Regions from separate parts of the Janthinobacterium sp. 1L-D-8-B-C4 genome, predicted to be linked through region 1. Evidence: predicted binding sites of a transcription regulator. Region 1 holds the regulator's gene; each other region holds the start of a gene.
The links. The regulator FNR, encoded in region 1, switches genes on or off when oxygen is low (the NO sensors DNR and NnrR bind a similar motif). The targets are predictions, from matches to a motif close to TTGATNNNNATCAA.
Positions count from the first base shown of each region.

Region 2: the regulator FNR is predicted to act here: its motif matches at 5,110-5,123, upstream of AC0Z42_RS16150 (IPT/TIG domain-containing protein).
Region 3: the regulator FNR is predicted to act here: its motif matches at 5,016-5,029, upstream of paaA (1,2-phenylacetyl-CoA epoxidase subunit PaaA).

Region 1 covers NZ_JBXAVX010000014.1:60,750-71,253, forward strand. The annotation lists gene AC0Z42_RS21910 (T6SS effector phospholipase Tle3 domain-containing protein) at 1-575, opposite strand, end outside; gene AC0Z42_RS21915 (methyl-accepting chemotaxis protein) at 642-1,682, opposite strand; gene AC0Z42_RS21920 (hypothetical protein) at 1,704-2,006, opposite strand; gene ccoN (cytochrome-c oxidase, cbb3-type subunit I) at 2,078-3,529, shown strand; gene ccoO (cytochrome-c oxidase, cbb3-type subunit II) at 3,545-4,159, shown strand; gene AC0Z42_RS21935 (cbb3-type cytochrome oxidase subunit 3) at 4,161-4,361, shown strand; gene ccoP (cytochrome-c oxidase, cbb3-type subunit III) at 4,354-5,280, shown strand; gene ccoG (cytochrome c oxidase accessory protein CcoG) at 5,285-6,676, shown strand; gene AC0Z42_RS21950 (FixH family protein) at 6,732-7,256, shown strand; gene fnr (fumarate/nitrate reduction transcriptional regulator Fnr) at 7,257-8,015, opposite strand; gene AC0Z42_RS21960 (HAMP domain-containing sensor histidine kinase) at 8,236-10,504, shown strand, end outside.
Region 2 covers NZ_JBXAVX010000008.1:210,821-221,324, forward strand. The annotation lists gene fmt (methionyl-tRNA formyltransferase) at 1-900, shown strand, start outside; gene AC0Z42_RS16140 (LysR family transcriptional regulator) at 954-1,823, shown strand; gene AC0Z42_RS16145 (tautomerase family protein) at 1,824-2,231, opposite strand; gene AC0Z42_RS16150 (IPT/TIG domain-containing protein) at 2,384-4,888, opposite strand; gene metH (methionine synthase) at 5,545-9,342, shown strand; gene AC0Z42_RS16160 (EAL and HDOD domain-containing protein) at 9,402-10,504, opposite strand, start outside.
Region 3 covers NZ_JBXAVX010000004.1:237,523-248,026, reverse strand. The annotation lists gene AC0Z42_RS09880 (aminotransferase class V-fold PLP-dependent enzyme) at 1-1,037, shown strand, start outside; gene AC0Z42_RS09875 (cytochrome-c peroxidase) at 1,056-2,174, opposite strand; gene AC0Z42_RS09870 (M14 family metallopeptidase) at 2,401-3,525, opposite strand; gene AC0Z42_RS09865 (hypothetical protein) at 3,669-3,923, shown strand; gene paaX (phenylacetic acid degradation operon negative regulatory protein PaaX) at 3,949-4,878, opposite strand; gene paaA (1,2-phenylacetyl-CoA epoxidase subunit PaaA) at 5,111-6,100, shown strand; gene paaB (1,2-phenylacetyl-CoA epoxidase subunit PaaB) at 6,127-6,411, shown strand; gene paaC (1,2-phenylacetyl-CoA epoxidase subunit PaaC) at 6,426-7,178, shown strand; gene paaD (1,2-phenylacetyl-CoA epoxidase subunit PaaD) at 7,178-7,702, shown strand; gene paaE (1,2-phenylacetyl-CoA epoxidase subunit PaaE) at 7,738-8,817, shown strand; gene paaG (2-(1,2-epoxy-1,2-dihydrophenyl)acetyl-CoA isomerase PaaG) at 8,850-9,641, shown strand; gene paaH (3-hydroxyacyl-CoA dehydrogenase PaaH) at 9,643-10,504, shown strand, end outside.

The DNA.
Region 1 (10,504 bases):
ATGCGGTCGTTGACGGGGTTCAGGTGTTCGATATGTATCCACAGGAACAGGGCGTCCGACAGCCCCTCGCCCCACAGGTCGGGCAACGAGGAACAGCCATTGGCGAACGGGCCGCCGCCCCAGTAATCGTGTTCGTTCAGGTAGACCGAATCGCCATAGTGCTGCAATTCCCTGTCGCTGGCCTTGTAGCCCCAGCGGAAGTGGATCACGGGCGAGAAATGCGCTTGCGGCTCGATAAAGGTGCTGGCCGTGTAATCGGGATCGACATAGCCGTCATCCGTCAGCTCGCCCTTGTAGCGTACCGGCGTCAACTGCCCGGCTTGCGCCGTGGCATGGCACAAATGCTCGTCGCAGCGCTTCATTCGCGTATTCAAGCCCTTGCACAGGCCTTCCTCCGCCGCGCGGTACCACTCGCCGTCGGAATTGACGCCATGCACGAAGATGACGATGCCGGGCGACGGCATCTGCTGCACGCAGGTGAGCAGGCTGTGGCTGTAGAGGCAGGTGCCGCTGAAGCGCCCTACGACATAATTGGCGGCATCATCAAGCGGCTTGCTGCGGTCGGCATCGGGCATGGCAAGCCTTTGCAGTGGCGGGACTTACCACTGTACGGCGTTGCTTCATAAACATATTAAGCGAGATCAACTGCGGGCATCGGCACGCTGGCATACCACCCCATACCAGCCCAGCCCCTTGTACGTTTCGTAGCCCGGCGTGGCGGCGAAAGAGACCGTCATGTCGCCGTCGCGGTAGAAGCCGGCGCGGCGCTGCTCCGGATGCAGCGGGAACACTTCGCTGAGCACGCCCTCGCCATCGGAACTGGCCAGCACGCGGAACGAGGAATCGAGGATCATGCAGCGCGTGCGCGACCATTCCGCGTCCGTCAGGCGCACGCCCTTGACCACCGCCTGCGCCTGCGGCATCCAGTCGAAGAAGATCACCAGCGCACCGAGCACCTTGCCATGCGTCGCGCCGCCTTCGCGGATCGCCGTGGCGTAGGTTGCCACCTGGGCGCCATGCAGCAGCGCGGTGGTGCAGACATCGGCGGCCACATAGTCTTCGCCGCTGGCGGTGTTCAGCGCCGCCTTGAGCCAGGGCGCGCGGGAGACGTTGCGCCTGGTCACCGGATACTGCGCGCCACGCCCGCTGGCCACGATGGTGCCGTCGGCATCGACTACCCAGATATCCTTGTAGACGGTATAGCTGTCGAGGATCACCGACAGGCGCTGCGCTGCGTGTTCACTGGCCGCCGCGCTGGTGTTGGCCAGGCATGACACCAGCGCCGAGTCGGTGGCCCACCAGCGCACGTCGCACGAGCGCTCGTACAGGTTGCGGTCGATGATGTCGATCATGTTCAGGGCCAGGTCGGCGCAGCGCTGGCCTTCATGCGACTGCATGCGGCCGATCATCAGGTCACCCAGTTCGGTCAGGCTCCTGAGCGAACCGACCAGTTCCTGGTTCAGGCTTTCGGTGACTTCGCCGATGCGCTGCGAGACCTGCTTGACCTGGTTTGCCACCACGGCAAAGCCGCGCCCGGCGGCGCCCGCTCGCGCCGCCTCGATCAGTGCATTGAGCGCCAGGAAGTTGGCCTCGCGGTTGATGTCATTGATGTCCCCGATCTTGCTGGACGCCAGCTTGCGGACCTGATGCGTGAGCTCGACGATTGCCTGTGGATTTGCCATGGGTATGCCCTCCTTTTTGAATTAAAGCGCATGCAAAAAGCGGGCCAGCAAATTAAATATGGAAAATTTATTCCAAAACAACTTTATATGCCAAATTGCACTTTTTTGTCGCATTATTTTGTGCGCCGCACCATGCGGTGCGGCGGCAGCACAACATTGGTGAGAAATCATGATTTTTGTCTTGCTGTCATGGCGCGGCCGCGCTTGCCATGCCAACGCCACGGCGCGCTTGCAGGGATCTTTTACGGCCATTTTTTTACCGAGATCAGTAAATAATTGGTGCTGCCGCACTACCCATCTTTCATCTGGGGAATTTTGATCCACATCAAAGTTTTTTAGACCTCAAACACTTAACCTCTGGCCACCATCATAAATAGACATTCCAGGGAGTCTTTGTGGATCAATCGCTAAACTATAACTACAAGATCGTGAAGCAATTCGCGATCGCTACTGTGGTATGGGGCGTCATCGGCATGCTGGTCGGCGTTATCATCGCCGCCCAGCTGGCCTGGCCCGCCCTGAACCTCGACATACCGTGGCTCACTTACGGCCGTTTGCGTCCGCTGCACACGAATGCGGTCATTTTTGCGTTCGGTATCTGCGGCCTGTTCGCCACCTCGTACTACGTGGTGCAACGCACCTGCCAGGTACGCCTGTTTTCCGACAAGCTGGCCGCCTTTACCTTCTGGGGCTGGCAAGCGGTGATCCTGTGCGCGGTCGTCAGCTTGCCGATGGGCCTGACGCGCGGCAAGGAATACGCCGAGCTCGAATGGCCGATCTCGATCCTGATCGCCGTTGTCTGGATCGCCTACGCCATCGTGTTCTTCGGCACCCTGATCAAGCGCAAGGTCAAGCATATCTACGTGGCCAACTGGTTCTTCGGTGCCTATATCCTGGCCGTGACGATTTTGCACGTGGTCAATGGCGCCGTCATGCCGGCCTCGTTTACCAAATCCTACTCGGCCTATGCCGGCGTGCAGGACGCGATGATCCAATGGTGGTACGGCCATAACGCGGTGGGCTTCATCCTGACCGCCGGCTACCTGGGCATGGTTTATTACTTCATCCCGAAACAGGCCGAGCGCCCTGTGTACTCGTACCGCCTGTCGATCGTCCACTTCTGGGCGCTGATCTTCACCTACATGTGGGCCGGCCCGCATCACCTGCACTACACCGCGCTGCCTGACTGGACCCAATCGATCGGCATGGTGTTTTCCCTGGTGCTGCTGGCGCCAAGCTGGGGCGGCATGATCAACGGCATCATGACGCTGTCGGGTGCCTGGCACAAGCTGCGCACCGATCCGATCCTGAAATTCATGATCGTCTCGCTGTCGTTCTACGGCATCGCCACCTTCGAAGGCCCGATGATGTCGATCAAGACCATCAACTCGCTGTCGCACTACACCGACTGGACCGTGGCACACGTGCATGCGGGCGCTCTGGGCTGGGTCGGCTTCATCACCATGGGTTCGATCTACTACATCCTGCCGCGCGTGGCCGGCCGGACCAAAATGTACAGCACGCGCCTGGTCGACGTGCACTTCTGGGTCGCCACCATCGGCATCGTGCTGTACATCGCCGCAATGTGGATCGCCGGCGTGATGCAGGGCCTGATGTGGCGCGCGGTCAATCCGGACGGCACCCTGACCTACACCTTCGTCGAAGGCGTCAAGGCAACCTATCCGTACTACGTGGTGCGCGTGGGCGGTGGCCTGCTGTACCTGGCTGGCATGTGCGTGATGGGCTACAACACCTGGATGACCTTGCGCGGCACCAAAGTGCCAGTCGCACGCATCCCGGAACTGAACACGGATCACCGCACGGAACCGACCGTGGCGCACGCCTGATTGGAGCGAAAGCAAATGAAATTCTCACATGCATGGATTGAAAAAAACCCCTGGCTGCTGATCGGCCTGGTCACCCTGGTGATCAGCGTCGGCGGCGCCGTTGAAATCGTGCCCCTGTTCTTCCAGAAGAGCACCACCGAGCCGATCGCCGGGCTGAAACCGTACTCGCCGCTGCGCCTGGCTGGCCGCGACATTTACGTGCGCGAAGGCTGCTACAACTGCCACTCGCAGATGATACGTCCGCTGCGCGCCGAGACCGAGCGCTATGGCCATTATTCGGTGGCCGGCGAGTTCGTCTACGACCGTCCTTTCCAGTGGGGTTCCAAGCGTACCGGTCCCGACCTGGCAAGGGTCGGCGCCCGCTACAGCGACGAATGGCACCGCACGCACCTGAACAATCCGCGCGACGTGGTGCCGGAATCGAACATGCCGTCCTACCCATGGCTGGCGAAAACCAGGCTGGCGCCGGAAGACATCGTGCCGAAGATGCGCGCCCTGAAACGCCTGGGCCAGCCGTACAGCGAGGAAGAGATCAAGGCCGGTCCCGAGCAGCTGAAGGACAAGACGGAAGAAGACGCCCTGGTGGCCTACCTGCAAGGCCTGGGCACATTAATCAAAACGAGGAATTAGCATGGCAATCGAGAACCTGTTCGACAGCGCCAGCAGCGTCATGACGGTGGTTTCCTTTACGACGTTTGTTGGCATCCTGTGGTGGACTTTCAGCCGCAGCAACAAGGACTTCGCCGCGGCGGCCAACCTGCCGTTCGCCGACGAGGCGCTGGACTATCCGGCCGATGCCGGAGCGGCAAAAGAGGAGCGCGGCCATGTCTGACTTTACCAGTGGTTTCTGGAATATTTACATCGTCGTGCTGTCCCTGCTGGGCATCATCGGCTGCGGCGTGCTGCTGTACTCGCAGTCGAAGGTGACGGTACTGCCGGGCGCCCCGGCCGACGGCACCACCGGCCATGTGTGGGACGAAGACCTGAAGGAACTCAATACGCCGATGCCGCGCTGGTGGATGTGGCTGTTCTATATCACCATCGTGTTCGCGCTGGCCTACCTGTTCCTGTATCCGGGCCTGGGCACCTATGCGGGCAAGCTGGGCTGGAAATCGTCGGGCCAGTACGAGCAGGAACTGAAAAAGGCGGAAGCCGACTACGGTCCCCTGTTCGACAAGTACCTGAAGCAAGACCTGAAAACCGTGGCCGCCGACCCGCAGGCCAACGCCATCGGCCAGCGCCTGTTCCTGACCTACTGCGCGCAGTGCCATGGTTCGGACGCCCGCGGCAACAAGGGCTTTCCGAACCTGACCGACAAGGACTGGCTGTACGGCGGCGATCCCGACATCATCAAGACCACCATCTTGCATGGCCGCAACGGCATCATGCCGCCGATGGGCGCCGCCCTCGGTTCGGAGCAGGATGTGGAGAATGTCGCGCACTATGTGCTGAGCCTGTCGGGTTCGACCTCGGACCCGGTCAAATCGGTGCTGGGCAAATCGAAGTTCGGCGCCTGCATGGCTTGCCATGGCGCCGATGCCAAGGGCAACGCGCAACTCGGCGCGCCGAACCTGAGCGACAGGATCTGGCTGTATGGCGGCAGTGCCGACACCATCATGGAAACCATCCGCAAGGGCCGCAACAACACCATGCCCGCCTTCGGTGACTTCCTTGGCGAGTCGAAAGTGCATGTGCTGTCGGCGTATATCTGGAGCCTCTCCAACCCCCAGCCTGCGGTTCCTGTGAAGTAAGCAAATGGAACCCCAAGTCATCAAGATGTATGCGGCCCGCGAGCAGATCTACCCTCGCGAGGCCAAAGGGCGCTATGCAACATGGCGCTGGGTATGCGTGTGGCTCACCCAGCTGGCGTTCTACGGCTTGCCGTGGCTCAACTGGAACGGCAGGCAAGCCCTGCTGTTCGACCTGACCACGCGCAAGTTCTACATTTTCGGCGTGGTGCTGTGGCCGCAGGATTTCATCTATCTGGCGGCCCTGCTGATCATCGCGGCGTATCTGCTGTTCCTGGTCACGGCGATTGCCGGGCGGGTATGGTGCGGTTTTTCCTGTCCGCAAACCGTCTACACGGAAATTTTCCTGTGGGTTGAACGCAAGATCGAAGGCACGCGCAGCGCGCGCATGGCGCTCGACCGGCAAGGCCCTTCCGTGCGCAAGACCGGCAAGAAGGTTGCCAAGCACCTGGCCTGGGGCGCCATCGCCCTGTGGACCGGCTTTACCTTTGTCGGCTACTTCACGCCGATCCAGGATCTGGTGCATGCAGTACGGACCTTCAATTTCGGGCCCTGGGAATGGTTCTGGATTCTGTTCTACAGCCTGGCCACCTACGGCAACGCGGGCTGGCTGCGCGAACAGGTATGCAAATACATGTGCCCGTATGCGCGCTTCCAGAGCGCCATGTTCGACCAGGATACCCTGATCATCACCTACGACGAAAAACGCGGCGAGCCGCGTGGCGCGCTGAACAAGAAAGCGGCCAAGGACGGCGCGCAAGCCAAACTGGGCGACTGCATCGACTGCACCCTGTGCGTGCAGGTGTGCCCGACCGGCATCGATATCCGCAATGGCCTGCAGTATGAATGCATCGGCTGCGCCGCCTGCGTCGACGCCTGCAACAGCGTGATGGACAAGGTCGAACGGCCACGCGGGCTGATACGCTACAGCACCGACCATGCGATGGAAAACAACTTCAGTTCGCAGCAGATCCGCCGGCGCGCCATGCGCCCGCGCGTGCTGATCTACACCTCGATCCTGGCCTTGATCATCATCGCCGTGTGCACCTCGCTGTTCCTGCGCACGCCCCTGAAAATGGACGTGATCCGCGACCGCGGTTCGATGGGCCGGGAAGTGGAAGATGGCATGATCGAAAACGTGTATCGCCTGCAGATCATGAACACCTCGGAAGAGCAGCAGCACTTCCGGATCGCCGTGTCGGGCCTGCCCGGCCTGGCCCTGCTGACGCGCGAGGAAGTGACCCTGCAGCCGACCGAAACGCTGGGCTGGCCGGTGCGTTTGCGCGTGCCGCACGGCGTCGGCGAGAAGGGTTCGAACAAGATCCAGATCACGCTGCAATCGATCGACGATCCCTCATTGCATGTGCGCGAAAGCGCGGTATTCATCGTGCCGCGTTAAACCAGGAAGCGGCGCCGGGCCTTGCCTGGCGCCATATTGAATCAGGAGAAACACCATGTCCAAGACCGCCAAACTGCAAGCCCCCGTCGATCCCTGGTACAAGCACCGCTGGCCGTGGCTCTTGATGATCGGCCCCGGCCTGTCGGTCGTCGTCGGCAGCTTCATGGGGTATATCGCGTTCACGCAGCCCGATGCGCTGGTGGTGGGCGACTACTACAAGCAAGGCAAGGCGATCAACCAGGACTTGCGCCGCGACACGGTCGCCAGCGACCTGGCGATGGATACCAGCCTGGCCTACGATGTGGCGCAGTCGCGCATCACCGGTTCCGTGCATAGCTTCGGCAAGGCTTACCGGCAGCCTTTGCTGCTGCACCTGGCGCATGCCACCTTGCCGGAAAAAGATATCCGCCTGATGGTGCAGCCCGATGCCAACGGCAATTTTTCAGTGTCGCTGCCGATGCTCGAGCGCAGCCGCTGGCAGGTGCTGGTGGAAGACCAGCAGCGCGTATGGCGCCTGTCGGGCATCTGGGCCTGGCCGGCCCAGCGCGACATCACCATCCACGCCGACAACGAACTGTAATTACTTGCAGGTGTCAGTACCGTTTGTAATCGCCTTCAACTTGGCAGGCTGCAAGATTTCAATCTCGCGGTTCGAGACGCTCAGCCAGCCTTCCTTCTTGAATTTCGACAGCAGGCGGCTGATGCTTTCGATCGTCAGGCCCAGGTAGTTGCCGATTTCCTCGCGCGACATGCGCAATTGAAACTTGCTGCTCGAATAGCCGCGCGCTTCATAGCGCGACGCCAGGTTGACGATAAAGGCGGCAAAGCGCTGGGTCGCCTGCATATTGCCCAGCAATAGCATCACGCTTTGCTCGCGCGTGATTTCCTGGCTCATCATGCGGTGGAAATGGCGCAGCAGGGTCGGCATATTGCCCAGCAATTGCTCCAGGCTGGAAAATGGAATTTCACACACTTCGCTGTCTTCCAGCGCCACCGCATTGCAATGATGACGGTCGGTGCTGATGGCGTCCATGCCCAACAGTTCGCCGGCCATCTGGAAGCCCGTCACCTGCTCTTCGCCACCGGGATTGATCTGGTAGGTCTTGAAGTGGCCCAGGCGGATCGCGTACAGGTTCTGGAACGAATCGCCGATGCGGAACAGCGAGGCGCCACGCACCACCTTGCGGCGCCGGCCGATGATCTGATCAAGGCGATCCATGTCACCCACGTCGAGCCCCATGGGCAGGCACAGCTGGTGCATGCTGCAGGTGGCGCAGCGCGCACGCAACGCTTCCACGTTCACGGGGGGCAAGGTTGGAGACAACAGCTCTTGTGACATGGGCATCCTTTTAGAAAATACAACAACGAGTTTACTGTATCTGCAGAGGCAATGTGCCAATTTCGGCGAAATGCGATGCTTAAATCACTTTCTGCATTTATTTTCATGGCAACGCCGCCACAAGCCCATGCTTGCCAAGTTGATGTATTGATAGGAGAATTCCTGATAGCATCTCTCGCAGCACGCTTGTGCCGCCTGCCCGTTTGCCAAGGATAAGGAAATGATGAAGCCTCTGGGCATTAAAGCAAAAGTCGCGCTGGCTACCAGCCTGACCTCGATCGCCATGATCGCCCTGGTGACCCTGGTGCAGGTTCAGCGCATGCGCGACGATTTCACCAAAGTATTGCTGAGCCAGCAGACGGCCATGATCGAACGCACCGCCGAAGAACTCGACGACAAGCTTGGCATGCTGCTTGACGTGATCAGCGAAACGGCGCGCCGCCAGCCCGCCGCGCTGATGGCACAGCCGGCCCAGCTGCGCCAGTACCATGAGCAGCGCGCCATGCTGGCCCTGTTCGACGACGTGCTGGTGCTCGATGCGCATGGCAAAGTGGTCAGCGACGTGCCCGAAGTGCCGGGACGCAGCGGTGTCGAAGTGGCTGACCGCGACTACTTCCGCACCGTCATGCGCACGCGCCAGCCCATGATTACCGAACCGATGCTGGGCAAGTCCAGCGGCCTGCCCATCGTGCAGATGGTGGCGCCGGTGATCGGCGCCAATGGCGAGGTGGCCGGCATCGTGATCGGCGTGCTGCGCCTGTACAAGGACAACCTGCTGGGCGACCTGCGCACGGCCAAGGTGGGCAAGAATGGCTATTACTTCATCCTGACGCAGGGCAAGGTGCCGCTGTACGTGCTGCATCCCGATCCGGCCAAGCTGCTGCAGCCGCGCGCCGACAATGCCAACCCCGCCACCAGCGCGCTGATCGCGCGTGGCGGCGAAGGCAGCATGGTCAGCACCAACAGCCGCGGCGTGAAAGCCGTCAACAGCTTCAAGCACCTGAAATCGGTCAACTGGCTGCTGGCTGCCTCGCTGCCGGTCGATGACGCCTTCGAGCCGTTTGACGGCGTGCTGTACCGGCTGATCCTGTGGAGCGCCTGCGCCTCGCTGCTGGCGGCGCTGGTGCTGGGCTGGGTCACGGTGCGCCTGCTGTCGCCGCTGGTGCGCCTGCGAGACACCCTGCTGGCGCTGCGCAGCAGCGGCCAGCGCTTCACGCCGCTGCCGGTCGAGCAGCGCGACGAGATCGGCGAACTGACGGCGGCCTTCAACGGCCTGATGAGCGAGCGCGACCGATTGCAGCAGGAAGTGGAAGCACGCGCGACCGAACTCGAAGACGAGCGCGACCGCGCCGAAGCGGCCAACCGCGCGAAGAGCGACTTTGTCGCCAACATGAGCCATGAAATCCGCACGCCGCTGAACGCCGTGCTGGGCATGGTGTATTTGCTCGGTAACACCAAACTCAATACCGAGCAGCGCAAATACCTGACCATGGTGCGCGTGGCCGGCCAGTCGCTGCTGGGCATCCTCAACGACGTGCTTGATTTTTCCAAGATCGAGGCGCGCCGCATGGATTTGTCGCCGGTCGAATTCGATCTCGATGAAGTGATGAACACGCTGGCCACCACCATGACCATGAATGCCGGCGAAAAGGAACTGGAACTGGCGATCGCGGTCGAGCCCGACGTGCCGCGCCGCCTGGTGGGCGACGCCCAGCGCCTGCAGCAGATCCTCGTCAACCTGGCCGGCAATGCCATCAAATTTACCGCCAGCGGCGAAGTAGTGGTGGCCGTCAGCCTGGCCGAGCAAACGCCCGGCCAGGCCTGGCTGCGCTTTGAAGTACGCGACACCGGCATCGGCATGACGCCGCAGCAGCAGGAACAATTGTTTACCGCCTTTTCGCAGGGCGACCAGAGCATCACGCGCCGCTTCGGCGGCACTGGCCTGGGCCTGGCCATCAGCAAGCATCTGATCCACATGATGGGCGGCGATATCGCCGTGGCCAGCAGCGAAGGCAAGGGCAGCCGCTTCTGGTTCAGCGTGCCGTTCGAAGCACTGGCGCAGCCAAACGAAGAGCGCCGCAAACCGGCCCTGGGCCAGTTGCGCCTGCTGGTGGCCGACGACAACCGCACCACGCGCGAACTGATCGTGAAACTGATCGAAGCATGGGGCTGGGCCGCCGATGAAGTCGACTCCGGCTTTGCCGCCATCGAGCTGTACCGCGAACGCCTGGCCAGCCGGCAGCCATATGACGTGGTGCTGGCCGACTGGCACATGCCCGTCATGGACGGCCTGGCCACGGCCAAGGCGATACGCGAGGCGGCCACCGGCCAGCGCCAGCCCATCGTGGTGATGGTCAACGCGTTTGCCCGCAATCACCTGGAAGAAATCTCCAGCGCGGCCGAGGCCGACGTGGTGCTGATGAAGCCGATCACCGGTTCCAGCCTGTTCGACGCGCTGCACCAGGCCCTGAACGCCACCCAGGACGGCG
Region 2 (10,504 bases), on a different contig from region 1:
CACGAAGCGGGTTTCGAGATTCCCCTGGTGCTGACCCAGCCCGACCGCCCGGCCGGACGCGGCATGCAATTGCACGCATCAAGCGTCAAGCAATATGCCCAGCAGCATGGCATCGAGGTGCTGCAGCCGCTGTCCTTGCGCATGGACAGCAAAGATCCGCAGCGCGCGGCCGAGGCAAAGGCCGCCCATGAACGCCTGCTGGCGACGGATTACGACGTGATGGTGGTGGCCGCCTACGGCCTGATTTTGCCGCGCAGCACGCTCGACATCAAACCCTGCATCAATATCCACGGTTCCCTGCTGCCGCGCTGGCGCGGTGCGGCGCCGATCCACCGCGCCATCGAAGCCGGTGACGACGAAACCGGCGTGACCATCATGCAGATGGAAGAAGGCCTGGACACCGGCCCGATGCTGGCCATCGAGCGCGTGACGATCGAGGCTGGCGATTCCACCGCCACCTTGCACGACAAGCTGGCCGCTTTGGGCGGTCGCATGATCGTCGCCACCTTGCGCAAGATGGCGCAGGAACCGCTGGTGGCTGTGACTCAGCCGGAAGCGGGCGTCACCTACGCGGCAAAAATCGCCAAGGAAGAAGCGGCGCTCGATTTTTCCCAGGGCGCGCTGGAACTGGGCCTGAAAATTCGCGCCTTCAATCCATTTCCCGGCGCCTGCGGCCAGGTCGACGGCGTGGCCATCAAGATCTGGTCCGCCGAGGTGCTCGACGCCGACAGCGCCGAGCCCGCCGGCCAGGTGCTGGCGGCCGACGCCCAGCATGGCATCGTGGTGGCCTGCGGCACCGGCGCGCTGCGCCTGACGCAGTTGCAAAAACCGGGCGGCAAGCGCTTGCCGGCAAGCGAATTCATCAAGGGCTTCGCGCTCGAAGGCAAGCGTTTCGTTTAACCGGGCAGGCACGCCATGGATCAGCTCACGGCCTGCGTGCCCTGCGCCGCGTGGTGGAACTGGGCAGCTTCACGGCGGCCGGGGCCGCACTGGGCATTTCCCACTCCATCGTCTCGCGCCAGATCCGCCAGCTGGAAAACCGGCTCGGGGCGCAACTGCTCAACCGCACCACGCGGCGCTTTGCGCTGACGTCCGCCGGCCAGGAATACTATCTGGCCAGCCGCGACATCCTCGACGCGCTCGATGCGGCCGACCGCGCCGTCACCCAGCACCAGGCACAGCCTTCGGGCAGCCTGCGCATCAATGCACCGGTCGCCTTTGGCGCGCTGGAACTGGCCACCTGGCTGCCATCGTTCACGCAGCAATATCCGCTGCTGCAGATCGACCTGGTCTGCAATGACCGCATCGTCGACCTGATCGACGATGGCTTCGATGTGGCCCTGCGCATCACACGCGGCCTGCCCGACTCGACCCTGGTGGCGCGCAAACTGGCCAGCAGCCGCATGGTGGCCGTCGCCTCGCCGGCCTACCTTGCCCGCCACCCTGCACCGGCCACGCCGCAGGACCTCGCCAGGCACGACTGCCTGTTATACAGCTTGAACCTGGCAGAAAAGCCCGCCAGCTGGGTATTCCGCGATGACAGCGGCGCGCCGCATGCGGTGACCGTGCGCGGCAACTTCGCCGCCAACACCGGCATCGCCCTGCGCGCGGCGGCCTTGGGCGGCATGGGCATTGCCAATACGGCCGCCTTTATCGTGCGCGAACAGCTGGCCAGCGGCGCGCTGGTGCAAGTGCTGCCCGGCTACACCCTGGCGCCGCGCACGCTGTACGCGCTGTATCCGCATGGCCGTCATCTGTCGCCCAAGGTACGCGCCCTGATCGACTTCGCGGTGCAATGGTATGCACAGCGCGACTGGGACTGATCACGCCGCTTGCAAGCTCTTCCTCACGGCGCGAAATTGCTGCGTCAGGCCACCATAGCCCCAGGCCGCCTGGCGCGCGTCATGCACATGGATATAACTGACCTCATGCAAGGACCCCAGCGCCTGCGCCATCGCCGCATGGACAGCGGCGATATACGCCGCCTTTTCAACTGCCGTATTGGTTTCGTCGCTGATCAGCACATCGAGGAAAAAGCTCGTTTTTTCCTGCTCTGACAGGGACGGCCCGCCGACAAACCAGTGTACGGGGTCGGTGTGCGTGATGGCCACCGAGGTCAGCTCGGGCGCCTTGTGCAGCAACTCGGCCGTCAAACGGCAGAGGGTGGCAGCAATCGCCGCCCACTGCTGCGCGTCGGGCGCGGTGGACAACTGCAAGTGAAGGATAGGCATGGCGGTATTTCCGGGTGATTGAGGAATCACCATTGTGGGCAAGCATCGGGTAAAACATCAGCCCCCGTCCGGCACAGAATTTGTGCACTTTTCACACAAATAAAAAGAGCTTGCCGCAGCAAGCCCTTTCCATATCACAATCACGAGACGGTTTATTTACGCGCCACCTTCACCATGCGACCGCGCACAGACGATGACAGGCTCACTTCAAAACGGCCGCCGGCCGGCAAGGCGCTGACGTCAACCGAGGCACTGCCACCGGTCAGGGCGCTGGCGACGACAGTCTTGCGGCCATCGGCGGCCACGTACAGCACCGCGGCATACGGCTCGGCCTCGGCATTCCAGCTCAGGGCCAGCTTGCCGGCGCTTTGCGTGGTGTCCAGGCTGGCGGCGGTCGCGCTAGCGGCACGGCGCGCCGAGCGGTCGAGCTTGCTGACCACTTTGCCATTGGCCAGCACATCGATATCGCTGATGTCGCCGGGATTGGCGAAGCTGACACGGAAGTGGCTGACGTCAACCCGGCTGTCGGCCAGCTGCTGCGTATCAAATGGCACGTTAATAGTTTGTCCGGACGCCGTTAAAATCCGCAGGCTGTATTTGGCGCTGCTGTCGGCGGTACCGGTGCGCGCGGTGGCCGAGGCCACGGCCGGGTGCAATTGCACGCCATTGGCAGTGATGCGGCCCGAAATGGTCAGGTAGCCATTGTCGGCGGCCAGCACGCTGGCGCCGGTGGCAACACTGCGGCCGGTGCGGGCGATGCGTGCGGCATAGCTTTCCAGGAATTGCTGGATGCGGGCATAGCTGTAGTCCGAGAACCAGGCGCCGCTGCAATAGCCCATCACATCCTTCATCTGCTTGGTGCTGCCGTTGCTGGTGTAGGTAGCCTGGCTCAACTGGCCAATCGCCGCGCCGTAGTTGCTGTTATACAGTGGCTGGCTGCCCAGGTCGCCGTTCGCATACGGATAGTCGGCGGCGGTGTTGGTCGGCGAACCGCAGGCCACGTGCTGCAGCGCATGGTTGTGGCCGATTTCATGGATCATCGTCGTCAGCCACTCGGGCCAGGCGTTGCCAAAGGCATCGATCGAGGCGGTGCGGGTGGCGCTGGCGTCCAGGCCCAGCGCCGACGGGCTCGAGGCGCCTGTGGTGCGGTCGCTGATATAGGCCAGGCCGGCGGTGCGGCTGGCCGACATCTGCGTGGCAAAACCGTAGTAGAAGGCGCTGCTGTCTTCCTGGCTGCGCGCCGCTTCGATCTTCGGCAGGGTCTCGCTCCACCAGGTGTCGACCGCGCTGCTGCCGCCGACATTGAGCGCCACGCGCTTGGTGATGGTGATGTCTTCCGCGGCGTACGGATACACGCGCACGATGGCGGCACGGATCACCTCCGCATCAGGCAAGACGGAGGTACCGTCGTTGGTAATCAAGGGCACCAGCACCAGGTGCATCTTGGCGGCCGACGACACGGCCGGCGTGGCTTGCTGGCTCACTTGCGTGCCATCGTTGCCGACGGCGGTCACGCGTACCTGCAGGCCAGGCTGGATCCAGCTCGCTGGCAGGGCGGCGCTGAAGTTGCCGTCGAAGCTATAGGCATTCCTGGCTGTTGGCAAGGTGGCCGGGCCGCTCAGCACCAGGCTGCCCAGGTTGGCGCCGGTCGACGAAGTGGCCGCCAGGGTCACCGCCGGGCTGCTGCGGCCGGCCAGCGTGCCCAGCACGGACACGCGCACGGCGGCAGGCTTGCCGCGCGTCAGGCGCAGCGCCGCATCGCTGGCGCTCAGGTTCAATACTTGCGAGAAATCGATGGCGCCCAGGGTAAAGGCGGCCACGGTGCCGGCGTTGACGGCGGCGCGCGACGGCGCCGACAGCATCAGGTTACCGGTGGCCGAGCTTGGTGCCGACACGCGCAGTTCGGTGGCGCTGGCGCTGACGATGGTGGCGGCGGTGGTGCCGATGGTGGCGCCATTGACCTGGTCCAGGTTGCTGCCGGCCACGGTCACGATCACATTCGCGCCGCTGATGGCGGTGCTGATCGAGGTTACGCTGACGGTCGGCAAGACCGTGAACGCGGCGCTGGTCAGCGCTTCGTTGAACGTGCCGCGCACGGTCAGCTGGCCGGTAGCGGCGCCGACCGGCACCACGAAGGTCACGCTGCTGTCAGTATGGCTTTGCACGGCGGCGGCAGTGCCGTTGGCAAACACCACTGCCGTGACATTGGCCATGCCCGTGCCGGTAATGCTCACGCTGCTGCCCACGACGCCAGTAGCGGGCGTCAGTTCGCCGGCCGTCAACGGCAGGTAGACCGTGATAGCCTGGCTGGTGGCAACCGTGCCGCTGGCCGTGACCAGGGTCAGGGCGCCGGTGACGGGCGTGGCCGGCATCGCCAGGGTGGCGCTGCTGGCGCTGACAGCGCTGGCAGCCAGGGTCACGCCGCCGACCTGGAACGCCGATACGCGGTCAAGGTTGCTACCGGTCACCGTCACGCTCGAACCGATGGCGATGGCATTGGCCGAAACAGACGTCACGGCCGACACCACCGCCGGGACCGGCGCCGGACTGGTGGTGGTGGTCGCCACCACAGTGCCGGTACCGCCACCCCCTCCACCGCCGCCGCAAGCGGACAGGCCCAGCATGGCAATCAATGCAATAAGCAAATGGTTTTTCATGGCTGGCATCCGTTTCCGCGCAGCGCGACAGCAGGAGAAGTGGTAGAGGTATGTGACATATCGGTGACTTTTGGAGAGAATGTTTATCTAAGGAACCGACATTATGATTGAATAAAATTCCTAAAGACAACTGTTAATGACTTTGGCTTCCCTATTCGCGGCAGTAATTAACATAACTCACCGACAACCTTTATTTTAGGCATTACCGCTCTCGCTCTGCGTTGCCGCAAATCAAGCTTTGTTTTCATATAGAACATTGGCAGTTGCTTCATAAAAAAATTTTCACCGATTTACAAAAAATGTGGGGATTTTTCCACATAAAGAGTGACTATCAACATGATATCTTTTAAATAATTAACAATTCAGCCGAGATTTTTACAAATGTAATGCAGGAGAGAATGTGAGAGAAAGCGCGATGATACAATTAATTGATTTTTTGGCATGCTAATGTGTTGCGTGGATGGCGCATCGACAGCTGGCGAGGGCTTTTGCCTGAAACCAAAACTGCGCGATGCCGTATAATTTTAGACCCGGTGAAATCAGGCGATTGCCACCCTCCGCCAGCCTATCCGGCCGGCGCACTCCGTCGGCTGATCCTGCTGATGCGCAACGTCTCCTCCACCGCGCCGCCGCCCGTTGCCTATTGAAAGCATGAAATGAACGATACCGTGATCCCCGCCCTGTCCCCGACCGAAGTCTCCTTGCGCGCCATCATGGCGCAGCGGATCATGATCCTCGACGGCGCGATGGGCACGATCATCCAGCAATACAAGCTCGACGAAGTGGCGTATCGCGGCGGGCCGCAAGGCCGCTTCATCGACTTCGCGGCGCCGGCCGGCTCGGGCGCGCGCGAGTTGTTCGTCAAAGGCAATAATGAGTTATTGACACTGACGCAGCCGCACATCATCCAGGAAATCCACGAGCGCTATCTGGCGGCCGGCGCTGACCTGATCGAAACGAACACCTTTGGCGCCACCACGATCGCCCAGGACGACTATCACATGGCCCACCTGGCCTATGAGATGAACGTGGCGGCGGCCAGGCTGGCGCGCGCCGCCTGCGACAAGTATTCCACGCCGGACAAGCCGCGCTTCGTCGCCGGCGCCCTGGGGCCCACGCCGAAAACAGCATCGATCTCGCCGGACGTGAACGATCCGGCCGCGCGCAATGTCACGTTTGACCAGCTGGTGGCGGCCTACCTGCAGCAAACCCAGGGCCTGGTCGAAGGCGGCGCCGACGTGCTGCTGGTGGAAACCATTTTCGATACCCTGAACTGCAAGGCGGCGCTGTTCGCGATCGACCTGTTCTACGAGCAGAACCCGCAAGTGGTGCGCCTGCCGCTGATGATTTCGGGCACCGTCACCGATGCGTCGGGCCGCATCCTGTCGGGCCAGACCGTGCCCGCCTTCTGGAATTCCATCCGCCACGCCAAGCCGCTGACGATCGGCCTGAACTGCGCGCTCGGTGCGGCCCTGATGCGCCCGTACGCGGAAGAACTGTCGAAAATCGCCGACACGTTTGTCTGCATCTACCCGAACGCGGGCTTGCCCAACCCGATGAGCGACACGGGCTTTGACGAGTTGCCAGAAGACACTTCCGCCCTGCTGCGCGAATTTGCCGATGCGGGCTTTTTGAACATGGCCGGCGGCTGCTGCGGCACTACGCCGGAGCACATCAAGGCGATCGGCGAGCTGCTGTCAAACAATACGCCGCGCACCGTCCCGGCCAAGAGCCACGACCTGCGCCTGGCCGGCCTGGAGCCGTTCGTGGTCAATGACGACTCGCTGTTCGTCAACGTGGGCGAGCGCACCAACGTCACGGGCTCGAAGGCGTTTGCGCGCATGATACTCAACGAGCAGTACGACGAAGCCTTGTCGGTGGCGCGCCAGCAGGTGGAAAACGGCGCCCAGGTGATCGACATCAACATGGACGAGGCGATGCTCGATTCGCTGGCCGCCATGACGCGCTTCTTGAACCTGATCGCCTCCGAGCCCGATATTTCGCGCGTGCCCATCATGGTCGACTCGTCGAAATGGTCGGTGATCGAAGCGGGCCTGAAATGCGTGCAGGGCAAGGCCATCGTCAACTCGATTTCCATGAAGGAAGGCGAGGCCGAATTCCTGCGCCAGGCTACCTTGTGCCGCCGCTACGGCGCGGCCGTGATCGTCATGGCCTTCGATGAAAAAGGCCAGGCCGACACGTTCGAGCGCAAGATCGAGATCTGCGCGCGCGCCTATCATTTGCTGGTCGACTCGCTCGACTTCCCGCCCGAAGACATTATTTTCGACCCGAACATCTTTGCGGTGGCCACCGGCATCGAAGAGCACAACAACTACGCGGTCGACTTCATCAACGCCACGCGCTGGATCAAGGACAACCTGCCGCATGCCAAGATCTCGGGTGGCGTGTCGAACGTCTCGTTCAGTTTCCGCGGCAACGACCCGGCCCGCGAAGCGATCCATACCGTGTTCCTGTACCACGCCATCAAGGCCGGCATGACCATGGGCATCGTCAACGCCGGCATGGTCGGCGTGTACGACAACCTCGACCCGGAACTGCGCGAACGGGTGGAAGACGTGGTGCTGAACCGCCGCGAAGACTCGACCGAACGCATGATCGAATTTGCCGGCACCCTGAAAGCGGGCGGCGGCAAGGCCGATGTGCAGAATCTGGCCTGGCGCGAAGGCACGGTGCAGGCGCGCCTGTCGCATGCGCTGGTGCATGGCATCACGCAGTTCATCGTCGAAGACACGGAAGAAGCGCGCCAGGAACTGCTGCACAACGGCGGGCGGCCGATCCATGTGATCGAGGGGCCATTGATGGCCGGCATGGACGTGGTTGGCGACTTGTTCGGCCAGGGCAAGATGTTCCTGCCACAGGTGGTGAAATCGGCGCGCGTGATGAAACAGGCCGTGGCCCACTTGATACCGTTTATCGAAGAAGAAAAGCTGCTGGAAGAAAAGCGCACCGGCATCGTTGCCAAGCCGAAAGGCAAGATTATCATGGCCACCGTGAAGGGCGACGTGCACGATATCGGCAAGAATATCGTCACCGTGGTGCTGCAATGTAATAACTTCGAAGTGGTAAACATGGGCGTGATGGTGCCGTGTTCGGAAATCCTGGCGCGCGCCAAGGTGGAAAACGCCGACATCATCGGCCTGTCGGGCCTGATCACGCCGTCGCTGGAAGAAATGGCCTATGTGGCCAAGGAAATGCAGCGCGACGAACACTTCCGCATGCTGAAGATCCCGCTCTTGATCGGCGGCGCCACCACCAGCCGCGCCCATACGGCCGTGAAGATCGCCCATAACTACGAAGGCCCTGTCATCTATGTGCCGGACGCCTCGCGTTCGGTGTCGGTGGCGCAGTCACTGCTGACGCCCGAGCATCGCGACAAGTATGTGGAAGACATCGAACTCGATTACGCGCGCATCCGCGAACAGCACGCCAACAAGAAGGCACTGCCGATCCTGTCGCTCGCCAAATCGCGCGCCAACAAGATGGTGCTGCCGTTTGACGGCGCCAGCACGCCGGTGAAACCGAAGTTCATCGGCCGGCGCGTGTTCAAGAATGTCGACCTGGCAACCCTGGCCCAATACATCGACTGGGGTCCGTTCTTCCAGACTTGGGACCTGGCCGGCCCCTTCCCCGCCATCCTGACCGATGAGGTGGTGGGCGATGCGGCCACCAAGGTGTATGCAGAAGGCCAGGCGCTGCTGAAAAAACTGATCGACGGACGCTGGCTGACGGCCAATGGCGTGGTGGCGCTGCTGCCGGCCAACAGCGTCAACGACGACGATATCGAGATCTATACCGACGACACGCGCACGACCGTGGCGTTCACCTACTACGGCATGCGCCAGCAGGGCGTGAAACCGGTGATCGACGGCGTGCAGCGGCCGAACCAGTGCCTGGCCGACTTTATTGCGCCAAAAGAATCGGGCGTGAAGGATTACATCGGCATGTTTGCCGTGACGTCAGGGCTGGGCATCGAGAAATACGAAAAGCGTTTCGAGGACGCGCACGACGATTACTCGTCCATCATGCTCAAATCCCTGGCCGACCGCCTGGCCGAGGCGTTTGCCGAATACCTGCACGAGCGCGTGCGCACCGACCTGTGGGGCTATGCCGCAGGCGAAGCATTGAGCAACGACGACATGATCGCCGAAAAATACGTCGGCATCCGCCCGGCGCCCGGCTACCCCGCCTGCCCCGAGCATACGGTCAAACGCGAAATGTTCGACGTACTGCAGGCCGGCGAGATCGGCATGCTGCTGACGGAATCCTGGGCCATGTTCCCCGGCGCGGCCGTCTCCGGCTTTTACTTTGCCCACCCGGAATCGAAATACTTCGTGGTCGGCAAGATCGGTGAAGACCAGGTGGAAGACATGGTCAAGCGCCGCGGCGTGCCGAAGGAAGACATCGAGCGCTGGCTGGCGCCGAATCTGTCGTAAGCGGATAAAAAAATCCCCGCATGGCGCAAGCGATGCGGGGATTTTTTCAGCAGCGTGGCTTACAGTGCATAACGCACTACGTTGTCACTCCACTCATAAGCGGCCATTTCCAGCTCGACCAGGTCGTCCGGCGACATCGCCAGGTCGCGCAGGGTCGGCACGATTTCGCTTTCCATGTCTTCGATGCGCTCGATGCATTCGGCCAGGCGCAGCAAGTCGCCATAGAAACCGCCGCGCGACAGCAGCGCTTCGGCTACTTCGTCGATCACTTCGATCTGTTTCAGGATCTCGTCCATCGGCACGCCGAACAGCGTGTCCATCAGCGACATGATGCCGACCGTAAAGGCGATATCGGCCGAGTGGGCATGGTTCGGGCGCAGCTTGTGTGCCAGCAATTCGAGCAGGCGGCCACGCGTGGTGGCCAGCATCAGCAATGGCGTCATGCTGTGGCCGCGCTTGCTTGGCTCGGCGTACAGCATGATTTGCAGCCAGCGCTGCAGCTGGCGGCGGCCCAGCACGCTGACGGCCTGGCTCAGCGAATCGATGCGCTGGCGCGCGCCGACGGCCGGAGTATTGACCAGGCGCAGCAGGTTCAGCGCCAGCGACACGTCGCGCTTGATGGCGCGCTCGATGTCCATATTGTCGGCGTCCGAGGTCACCAGTGTCATCAGTTCCATCACAGCCAGTTGCGATGGCGACAATTTCTTGCCCGTCATGATGGCGGGCTTGGCAAAGTAATAGCCCTGGAAGTAATCGAATCCCAGGTCAAGCGTGGACTTGAACTCTTCGCGCGTTTCGACTTTTTCGGCCACCAGTTTTTTCTGCTCGCGCTTGAAGCGCGACGCCAGGCTGGCCAGAGTGGCAGGTTCAACCGTGCGCATGTCCATCTTGACGTATTGCACCAGCGGCAGCAGTTCCTGCACTTGCGCCGTATCGGCCACCACGTTTTCCAGCGCAAAGACAAAACCATGGCTGGCCAGTTCGCTGATGCGCGCGCGCAACTCCGGCGTGACCGTCATCGATTCGACGATTTCCAGCACCACTTTTTCGCGCGGCAGGAAACTGAAGATATCGCTCATGATCACATCGGCGTCGACATTGACGAAGCCGAGTGCGTCGCCAACCACCTTTTCCATGCCCAGCTGCGAGGCATGGGCGATCA
Region 3 (10,504 bases), on a different contig from region 1:
TGGCCATGGTCAACCGCGACAACGCCTGGTATGCGCGCATGCGCTTTCCGGCCGACTTCGAGGCGGCCCGCGCGGCGGCGGCCAGGGCGCTGGGTGTCGGTACGGACGAGATCGTGCTGACGCGCGGCGCCACCGAAGCGCTGCAAGTGCTGATCGCCGGCTACAACCGCTTGCGCCCGGGTGACACGGTGCTGCATGCCGATATCGACTACGACAACATGATCACGGTCACGCGCTGGCTGCAGCAGCGGCGCGGCGCCGAGGTGGTGGCGATCGACATGCCCGAGCCGTTCACGCATGACAATGTCATCGATGCTTATGAGCAAGCGATGGCGCGCCACCCGAAGCTCAAACTGATGCTGCTGACGCATGTGAACCACCGCAACGGCATGGTCTTGCCGGTGGCAGAGATCAGCCGCATGGCGCGCGCGCGGGGCATCGATGTGATCGTCGATACCGCGCACGGCTTCGGCCAGCTCGACATGACGATCCCCGACCTGCAAGCGGATTTTGTCGGCATCAACCTGCACAAATGGATAGGCGCGCCGGTGGGCGTGGGCGCCGCCTATATCAAGCGGGGCAGGGCGGCCGATATCGACCCCTATATGGGTGAAAAGGCGGGCGACGATATCCGTACCCGCGTGCATACGGGGACGGTGAACTTTGCCGCCTACCTGAGCCTGCCGGTGGCGCTCGACTTGCATGCACGCATCGGCGTGGCCAACAAGCAGGCGCGGCTGCGGCTGCTGCGCAACCGCTGGGTGGAGGCGGCGCGCGGCATCGATGGAATTGAAGTACTGGCTTCAAGCGACCCGCGCCTGACCAGTGCGATTGCCTCGTTCCGCCTGAAGGGGAAAACCAGCGTGGCCGACAGTTACGCGCTGTCGAAAACGCTGGTGCGCGAACACGGTATCTTTGCCGTGCCGCGCGACGGCCTGGCTTCCGGCGCTTGCGTGCGCGTCACGCCAGGCATCTTTACGCCCGAGTCGCACCTGGACCGGCTGGTGGAAGCCTTGCGCAAGGTGGCCAAGGGGTAACGTGACAGGCGCGCGGCATCACTGCTGCACCTGGTAGCCATCGGTCAGCGTGGCCAGGAATTTCACCATGTCCTCGATTTCGCCCTCTGTCAACGCCGGCGCCATGCCGCGCTGGCGGTCGTACGGCGCTTCCTTGGTATTCACATTGGCGCGATACCTGGCCGGCAGGTCGTTGAACTTCTGTACCTTCCCTTGTTTGTTGCGCGGATACCATTGCCCGGGATGGGTATCGCGCCGCACGTAAAAGCGCAGTGCATCGGCGAGGTTGTCGAACACGCCGTTGTGAAAGAAAACTTGTCGCGTAGCCACGTTGCGCAAAGTCGGTACTTTAAAGGCGCCGCACAGCGCAGCCTTGTTCGCCAGGTCGGTACGGTCGGGGCCGCACAGTCCCAGGTCGAAATAGGCGGCCTCGGCATTGGCGGGAATACGCGGATTGCGCGGCAGGCCCAGATTGTCGAAACTGAAGTCGGTAAACAGCGGCGGCGCGCCGTTCTCGCCACGCACGCTGGGGTGGCAGGCGGCGCAATTGCCCTTGCGTTCATCGTTGAACAGGGCCAGCCCGCGCAATTCCGCCAGTGCCAATGGCACCTGGCTGGACAGGAACAAATCGTATTTGGAATCGTAGCGGTGGAAGTCCGGCTCTTCCTGCTGGAACTGCTGCAAGGCATGCGTGATGCGGCCGAACGCCTGGCGCGGCTGGGAGAAAATGGCGTCGCCGTACACCTGGCGGAACTGCGGCGCATAGCTGCTGCGGCTTACGCGCCCAACCACCTCGTCGGTGCTGGCATTGGCCATTTCATGCGGCGCCAGGAACGGGCGTTCGGCCTGTTCGGCCAGATTGCGGGCACGGCCGTCGCGGTTGATGCCGCCGTTCGGCACGCCTTCGCCATCCATGCTGAACGGCGGATTGTGTTCCAGGTAGCGCAGCGACGGCGTGGCGCGGTAGCCCGGCACCTTGCCGTCGGCGCCGCCCAGTTGCACCGCCAGCTTGTTGCCCGGCGCATGGGCGTGCGCCGGATCGTGACAGCTGGCGCACGACTGCTTGCCCGATGCCGACAGGCTGGCATCATTGAAAATCTGCCGCCCCAGTTGCGCCGCCGGGCTCAGCTGCGCCGCACTGCCAGTTGCCGCATGCAAGATCGAAAAACACAATATGCACACGTGTGCAAAACAGGTCGTTGAAAAGCGTGCTGCAGCGTGAAGCTGGTCAATGTTTTTCATATGGGAGGCGTGGTTGGCAAGAGGAAAGATCGGCACTGCTGCGGCTAGTATAGGCAGCAATGCCGTCGATGGCAACGACTTGCCATGCTGCGCTGCGCAACAGCTGGCCCGCCAGGGCGGCAGGCCAGTGCGAGACGCGCGATTACGCGCGCAGGCTCGACAGGATCGGCTGCAGCACGGCCGCGCCGAGGGCGGCGCTGCGCGCGCCGCTCCAGCCGGTTTGCTGGTCGGGGTCGTTGGCATTGTCCTTGAACGGCAGTTCCAGGGTCAGCGACAAACAGCCGAACGCGTGCGTGATATGGGGCGAACCCATGGTCAGCACTTCGGGCGTGAACGGGCCGTCTTCGTAGCCGTGCTCGTCCTGGAAGTCGGGGCTGGCCACCTTGAAGTCGGCGATAAAGCGGTCCTGCTCGGCCTTTTGTGCTGGCGTGAAATTTTCCAGCGCATCGCTGCCGGCCACGAATACATACGGCAGGCCTTCGTCGCCATGCACGTCGAGGAACAGGTCGCAGCCGATTTCATGCATTTTCTGTTTCACCAGGAACACTTCCGGGCTGCGCTCCATGGTCGGCGTCATCCATTCGCGGTTCAGGTTGGCGCCGGCCGCATTGGTGCGCAGGTTGCCGTGCACGGAACCGTCCGGATTCATGTTCGGCACCACGTAGAAGACGGCGTCCTGCAGGCACTGGCGGGCAAACGGGTTGGCCTGGTCCAGCAGCGCTTCGAGCATGCCTTCGACAAACCATTCGGCCATCGTTTCACCCGGATGCTGGCGCGCGATGACCCAGACTTTTTTCTCGGCATCGGCGTCGCCGATCACCAGCAGATTCATGTCGCGCCCTTCCACTGTGCTGCCCAGGTCGATCAAACGCACCAGCGGCGAAGCTTGCGCGCTGTCGATCAGCGCCAGGTGGCGGTCCCATGGATACGGCTCGAAGTAGGCGTAATACACGCTTTCTTCTTCCGGCGTGTGTTCGATGGTCATCACGCTGCCGTCAAAGCTGGTCGGCACGCGGAACCAGGTTTCGCGGTCGTAGCTGGCCACGGCCTGGTAGTCTTTCCAGCCGTCCGGGTAGGCAGATTTTCCCGCGTTCATGAAGCGGATCGTGCACGCCTCGCCTTGCGCGCCCTGCAGGCGGAAGTAAAACCATTGCGTGATGTCGGCGTGGGAGTCCTTGCGGATGTTCAGTTCGATGGCGCTGGCATCGTCGGCGCGCAGCACCTCGATCGCGCCGGCATCGAACTGCTGGCTGATTTTAATGGTCATGAATGTTCCTGGTAAAAACAAGTTAGGGTTTGCATCGTGTGCAATGGCGCGATGATACCCGTTTTGCCGCTGGCTTTGTGCCGGCGCAAACGCCAGTGCGGCTGCTTTGCTAACGTGAAAGCTCCAACAACCGGGAGAACATCATGGACGACAATGGCAAACATGTACGCGAGCTGGAAAAGAAGGTCAGCGCCCTCAGCGACGCGCTGGCGCACCTGGGCAAGGGCACGACCTTGCAGGAACTGCTGCGCATCCTGCGCTTTCCCGGCTATACCACGCCGGCCGAGCTGACCTTCAACCACGCCATCCTCGACGCCATGCAGCTGCAGGTCAATGCGCTCGACAAGCTGGGTCAGGACCTGCTGGCTGGCGCGAAGCAAGTGGTGGCAAAACAATAGCCGTTTGCTGAAGGCCTGGCTCTTCTCAGGTGTTCAGGCCGCCGAAGCGCTCAAAAAACCACGGCTCCACATCGGCCGCCTGCTCGTCCTCGCGCCGCAAGGTGGCCAGGATATGCTGTTCCGCCGCCGCATAGGTGCGCCGGTACAGTGCACGCGCCAGCGCATAGGCTTGCGTGCCGGGCCACGGCTCGGGCAGCAGTTCGACCGGCAACTGCGGATCGTGCAGCTGCACCCGCCGATACGCGTGGGTCAATAGCGAGCGGATCACGAAAGCCTGCTCGGCATCGATCGCGGGCTGGGCCTGCAGCACCGCCAGCAGCGGCTGGAAGCTGGCGATGAATTTTTCGTAGCCTGCCATCACTTCCGACAAGTCCCAGCATTCGGCCACCATCTCGCGCAAGGGGCGCCCGCTGACGCCGGGCAACTCCGTGCTGTGGCAGACATACAGCTTGCCCTGTACTTCATTGCGCACCAGGATGTCTTCCAGTGCGTCGCCATTGCTGGCCGGGTGGCCGAAGATGCCGGGCGCGACCAGGCCATAGCCGGCCCACAGCAATTCCTTGCGCAGCGCGCCCCGTTCGCTGGCGTTGATATTACCGGCCGCGCCGATTACCAGGGTCCAGCTGCCATCCCAGTGCTTGACCAGCGGCGCGTAGATGCGGCGGTAGGCGCGCTCGAAGCGGGCCAGCGCTTCCGGGCGGATCGCATAGGCGCTGCGGCGGCCATCCCTTTGCGAGCTGAGCCAGCCTTCCTGCGCCAGGCGGAATACGCTGGTGCGCAGCAGGCGGTCATTGACGCCGAACGGCGCCAGCAGCTCGATCAGGCTGCCCAGCCAGATCGAGCCGCCGCGAGGCACGATGGCGTCGCCAAAGATCGTCATCACCAGCGACTTCGAACGGGGCGGGTCAGTGGCGAGGAAATCGGCTATCCATGCGGTGCAAGCGGTGTTGTTCATGTGTTCCTGGTCTGGCTGTAACGGGTATTTTGATAAAGGCAGCAGTCTACTTGACGCAGCGTTTGCCCTGCGTTGGCGCACGCACTATTTTTAATATCATACCCTTGCCAAAGGAACATAAGATACGGAATTTTCAAATGATTCAAATCAAGTGTATGCAAATCGATTTATGTATCGTATTATCCGTTATCGCTTTGCGCAACAGCGCAAGCCACCCATTGGGAGACAGATCATGTACGCACAAATGGTTGAAACCGGCCTCAAGAACGTTCGTTCCATCGACGACATGGGCGCGGAAGAGCAGGCTTTCCAGGCACGCATCGACGAAGGCATCAAGATCGAGGCCAAGGACTGGATGCCCGACGCTTACCGCAAGACCCTGATCCGCCAGATTTCGCAGCACGCCCACTCGGAAATCGTCGGTCAATTGCCAGAAGGCAATTGGGTCACGCGCGCGCCGACCCTGAAACGCAAATCGATCCTGCTGGCCAAGATCCAGGACGAAGCGGGCCACGGCCTGTACCTGTACAGCGCGGCTGAAACCCTCGGTGTCTCGCGCGACGAGCTGCTGGCTGCCTTGCACTCGGGCAAAGCCAAGTATTCGAGCATCTTCAATTACCCGACCCTTTCGTGGGCCGACATGGGCGCCATCGGCTGGCTGGTCGACGGCTCGGCCATCATCAACCAGATTCCGCTGTGCCGCTGCTCGTATGGCCCGTATGCACGCGCCATGATCCGCGTCTGCAAGGAAGAATCGTTCCATGCGCGCCAGGGCTACGACATCATGATGTCGCTGTGCAAGGGCACGCCAGAACAGAAAGCCATGGCGCAGGACGCCCTGAACCGCTGGTGGTGGCCGTCGCTGATGATGTTCGGTCCGTCCGACGCCGCTTCCGTCAACAGCGCGCAGTCGGCGCAATGGCGCATCAAGCTGTTTTCGAACGACGAACTGCGCCAGCGCATGGTCGACCAGACCGTGCCGCAGATCGAATACCTGGGCCTGACCGTGCCCGATCCCGACCTGAAATTCAATGCCGACACCGGCCACTATGAATTCGGCGAGATCGACTGGTCCGAGTTCAACAATGTATTGAAGGGCAATGGCCCATGCAACCGCGAACGCCTGCAAACGCGCGTGAAAGCGTATGAAGACGGCGAGTGGTTCCGTGATGCGCTGGTCGCTTATGCGGACAAACAAGCCGCAGTCAAAGCGGCAGCCTGAGAACACATATAAAAGGGGATAGCAACATGAGCAAAGAATGGCCTTTGTGGGAAGTTTTCATCCGCAGCCAGCACGGCCTGGCGCACAAGCACGTGGGCAGCCTGCACGCTTCCGACGCCACCATGGCGGTCAACCATGCGCGCGACGTCTATACGCGCCGCAATGAGGGCGTCAGCATCTGGGTAGTGCGCGCGGCCGATATCGTCGCCAGCAGCCCCGGCGACAAGGGCGCCCTGTTCGAACCGTCGAACAGCAAGGTCTACCGTCACCCCACCTTCTTCCCGATGCCGGAAGAAGTCAAGAACCTGTGATCGGGATAGCTGTCATGGATGACAAAATTACCTATCTTTTGCGCCTGGGCGACAACGCCCTGATCCTCAGCCAGCAGCTGTCGCAGCTGTGCGGCAAGGGCCCGGCGCTGGAAGAAGACATGGCGCTGACCAACGTCGCGCTGGATCTTTTGGGCCAGACGCGCCTGTGGTTCAGCTATGCGGCCGAACTGGAAAACGCCGGCCGTGACGAGGACGATATCGCCTTCATGCGCGACGCCCACGACTTCCGCAACTGCCTGCTGGTCGAACAGCCGAATGGCAATTACGCCGACACCATGATGCGCCAGTTCTTCTTCGACACCTGGCATTACTTCCAGCTGCTGGAACTGACCAAGGCCAGCGATGCGCGCATCGTCGAAGTGGCGCAAAAGTCGATCAAGGAAGTGACGTACCACCTGCGCCGCAGCGGTGACCTGATCGTGCGCCTGGGCGACGGCACGGCGGAAAGCCACAAGAAAACGCAAGCCGCGGCCGACGCGCTGTGGATGTACACGGGCGAGATGTTCCAGTACGACGCGGTCGACAGCGCCATGGCGGCGGCCGGCATCGCGCCGCCGTCCGGGCTGCTGCGCGCTTCGTTTCTGGAACACGTGGCCGAGATCTTCGCCGAAGCCACATTGACCATGCCGGCGCCCGACGCCTGGATGCAAAAGGGCGGCAAGCAGGGCACGCACTCGGAACACCTGGGCTTTATCCTGGCCGAGATGCAGTTCCTGCAGCGCGCCTATCCCGGTTCGGAGTGGTAATGAACGCGCAGGCGACCACTCTCGATGCGGCGCAGGTCTGGTCCTGGCTCGGCGAGGTGCCGGATCCGGAAATTCCCGTCATTTCGGTGGTGGACCTGGGCATCGTGCGCGCCGTCGACGTGACTGGCGACGCCTGCACGGTGACGATTACCCCCACCTACTCGGGCTGCCCGGCGATGCAGGTGATTGCCGACGCAGTGACCGACGCCTTGCGCGAGCATGGCGTGGAGCACGTCACCCTGGTGAACCAGCTGTCGCCGGCCTGGACCACCGACTGGATGAGCGACGAGGGCAAGGCCAAGCTGAAAGGCTATGGCATCGCCCCGCCGCAGCAGCAGGTGATCGATATCAGTGGCCTGAAGGGCGGCGTCAAGCGCGTGGCGATGCCGAAGCTCGACGTGATCTGTCCGAACTGCGGTTCCAGTCATACGCAGCTGACCAGCCAGTTCGGCTCCACGCCGTGCAAGGCGCTGTACAAATGCATCGATTGCCGCGAACCGTTTGATTACTTCAAGTGCCATTGAAAAGGCGCGAAGTGTGTAGAAACTGGAGATGAAGCATGAGTAAATTTTATCCGCTGTCGGTGTCCGAGGTGCGCAATGAAACGCGCGACACCATCGCCGTCACCTTTGACGTGCCGGAACAATTGCAGCAGCAGTTCCGTTTCCAGCAGGGCCAGCACCTGACCTTGCGCGCCAATATCAATGCGGAAGACGTGCGCCGCTCGTATTCGATCTGCTCGGCGGTGCAGGACGGCACCCTGCGCGTGGCCATCAAGCGTACCCCTGGCGGCGCGTTTTCCACCTGGGCCAACGATACCTTGAAGGCCGGTGCCACCATCGAGGTGATGCCGCCGATGGGCCACTTCAACGTGCCACTCGACTGCGTCAACCGCAAGCACTACCTGGCGTTTGCGTCGGGCAGCGGCATCACGCCCATCCTGTCGATCATCAAGACCACCCTGCTGACGGAGCCATTAAGCCGCTTCACGCTGTTCTACGGTAACCGCGCCTCGTCGTCGGTGATCTTCAAGGAAGAACTGACGGACCTGAAAGACGTGTACCTGGAGCGCCTGAACCTGGTCTACGTAATGAGCCGCGAGCAGCAGGACATCGAGCTGTTCAACGGCCGCATCACGCAGGAAAAATGCGAGCAGTTCCTGCAGCACTGGATCCGTGTGGAAGACTACGACAACGCCTTTATCTGCGGCCCGGAAGACATGATGCTGGGCGTCTCGGCCGCGCTGCAGGCGGCCGGCATGCCAAAGCAAAATATCAAGATCGAACTGTTCGCCGCCAGCATCCCGAAAAACGCGCACAAGCCGCGCGCCCAGCTCGACGCCGGCGCCGTCAAGGAAACCGAAGTGACGGTCATTTTGGACGGCAATCACACCACCTTCACGATGGACAAGGACAAGGAATCGATCCTCGACGCCGGCCTGCGCCAAGGCATCGACATGCGCTATTCCTGCAAGGGCGGCGTGTGCTCCACCTGCCGCTGCAAGGTCCTTGATGGCAAGGTCGAGATGGACGTCAACTACGCGCTGGAAGACTACGAAGTGGCGCGCGGTTTTGTGCTGAGCTGCCAGAGTTTTCCTGTCACCGACAAGGTGATTGTCGATTTCGACCAGGCAGAGTAAAAGCAGGCCAATAACTAAAATAGCGAGACGCCATGACCTACCAAAACATCCTCTTCACCATCGAGCAGGGCATCGCCACGCTGACCCTGAACCGCCCCGACAAGCTCAACAGCTTCACCCAGGCCATGCACGAGGAAGTGCGCGACGCGATTAGCCGTGTCAATGCCGACAACAGCGTGCGCGTATTCGTGCTGACCGGCGCCGGCCGTGGTTTCTGCGCCGGCCAGGACTTGTCCGATCGCGCCGTCGAACCGGGTTCGAAAGGCGTGGACCTGGGCGAATCGGTGGAAAAAAACTATGCGCCGCTGGTGCTGGCCCTGAAGGCATTGCCGATGCCGGTACTCTGCGCCGTCAACGGCGTGGCGGCCGGCGCCGGCGCCAACCTGGCGCTGGCCTGCGATATCGTTATCGCCGGCAAATCGGCCAGCTTTGTCGAAGTGTTCTGCAAGCTGGGCCTGATACCCGACACGGGCGGCACCTTCTTTTTGCCGCGCCTGGTCGGTTCCGCGCGCGCCATGGGCATGGCCATGCTGGGCGAAAAACTGACGGCCGAAAAAGCCGAAGACTGGGGCCTGATCTGGAAGTGCGTGGACGACGCCGAGCTGGCCGCGGAAACGCGCAAGCTGGCCGTGCATTTCTCCACGGCGCCAACCAAGGGCCTGGCGTTGACCAAGCAGGCGCTGGCCGCGAGCGGCGCCAATACCCTGCCGCAGCAGCTGGCGCTGGAAGCGCGCATGATGAGCGAACTGGGCAACAGCGACGATTACCGCGAGGGCGTGTCGGCCTTTATGGAAAAACGCGCAGCACAATTCAAAGGACACTAAGATGGCAGCTCTGGAGAACAACAGCATCGTCGCCGTGATCGGCAGCGGCGCCATGGGCGCCGGCATCGCGCAGGTGGCGGCGGCAGCCGGCTACCGTGTCAAACTGTACGACACGCGCGCTGAAGCCGTCAGCAAGGCCATACAGGACATCGGCAAGATGTATGTCAAGCTGGCCGAAAAGGGCCGCATGACGGCGCAAGAAGCGCAGGAAGCCAGCGCGCGCCTGCAGGCCGCCAGCAGTCTGCAAGACGTGTCCGACGCGTCGCTGGTGGTCGAAGCCATCGTTGAAAACCTCGACGTCAAGCGCGGCCTGTTCGCCGACCTGGAAGCGCTGGTGGGTGACGACTGCATCCTGGCCACCAATACCTCGTCGATTTCCGTCACGGCGATCGCGGCCAAATTGCGCCGCCCGGAACGCCTGGTCGGCATGCACTTCTTTAACCCGGTGCCGCTGATGGCGCTGGTCGAAGTGATCAGTGGACTGGCCACCAGCGACGAGGTCGCCGCTACTGTCTACGACACTTCCATCGCCTGGGGCAAGCAACCCGTGCATGCGAAATCGACGCCCGGCTTTATCGTCAACCGCGTGGCGCGTCCGTTCTACGCCGAAGGCTGGCGCCTGCTCAGCGAGCAGGCCGGCGACGCCGCCACCATCGACGCGGTACTGCGCGAGGCGGGCGGCTTTCGCATGGGCCCGTTCGAGCTGATGGACCTGATCGGCCACGATGTCAATTTCTCGGTCACGCAATCGGTGTTCGGCGCCTACTTCAACGACCCGCGCTTTACGCCCTCGGTGCTGCAGCAGGAAATGGTCAATGCGGGCTTTTTGGGTCGCAAGTCGGGCCGTGGTTTTTACCGGTATG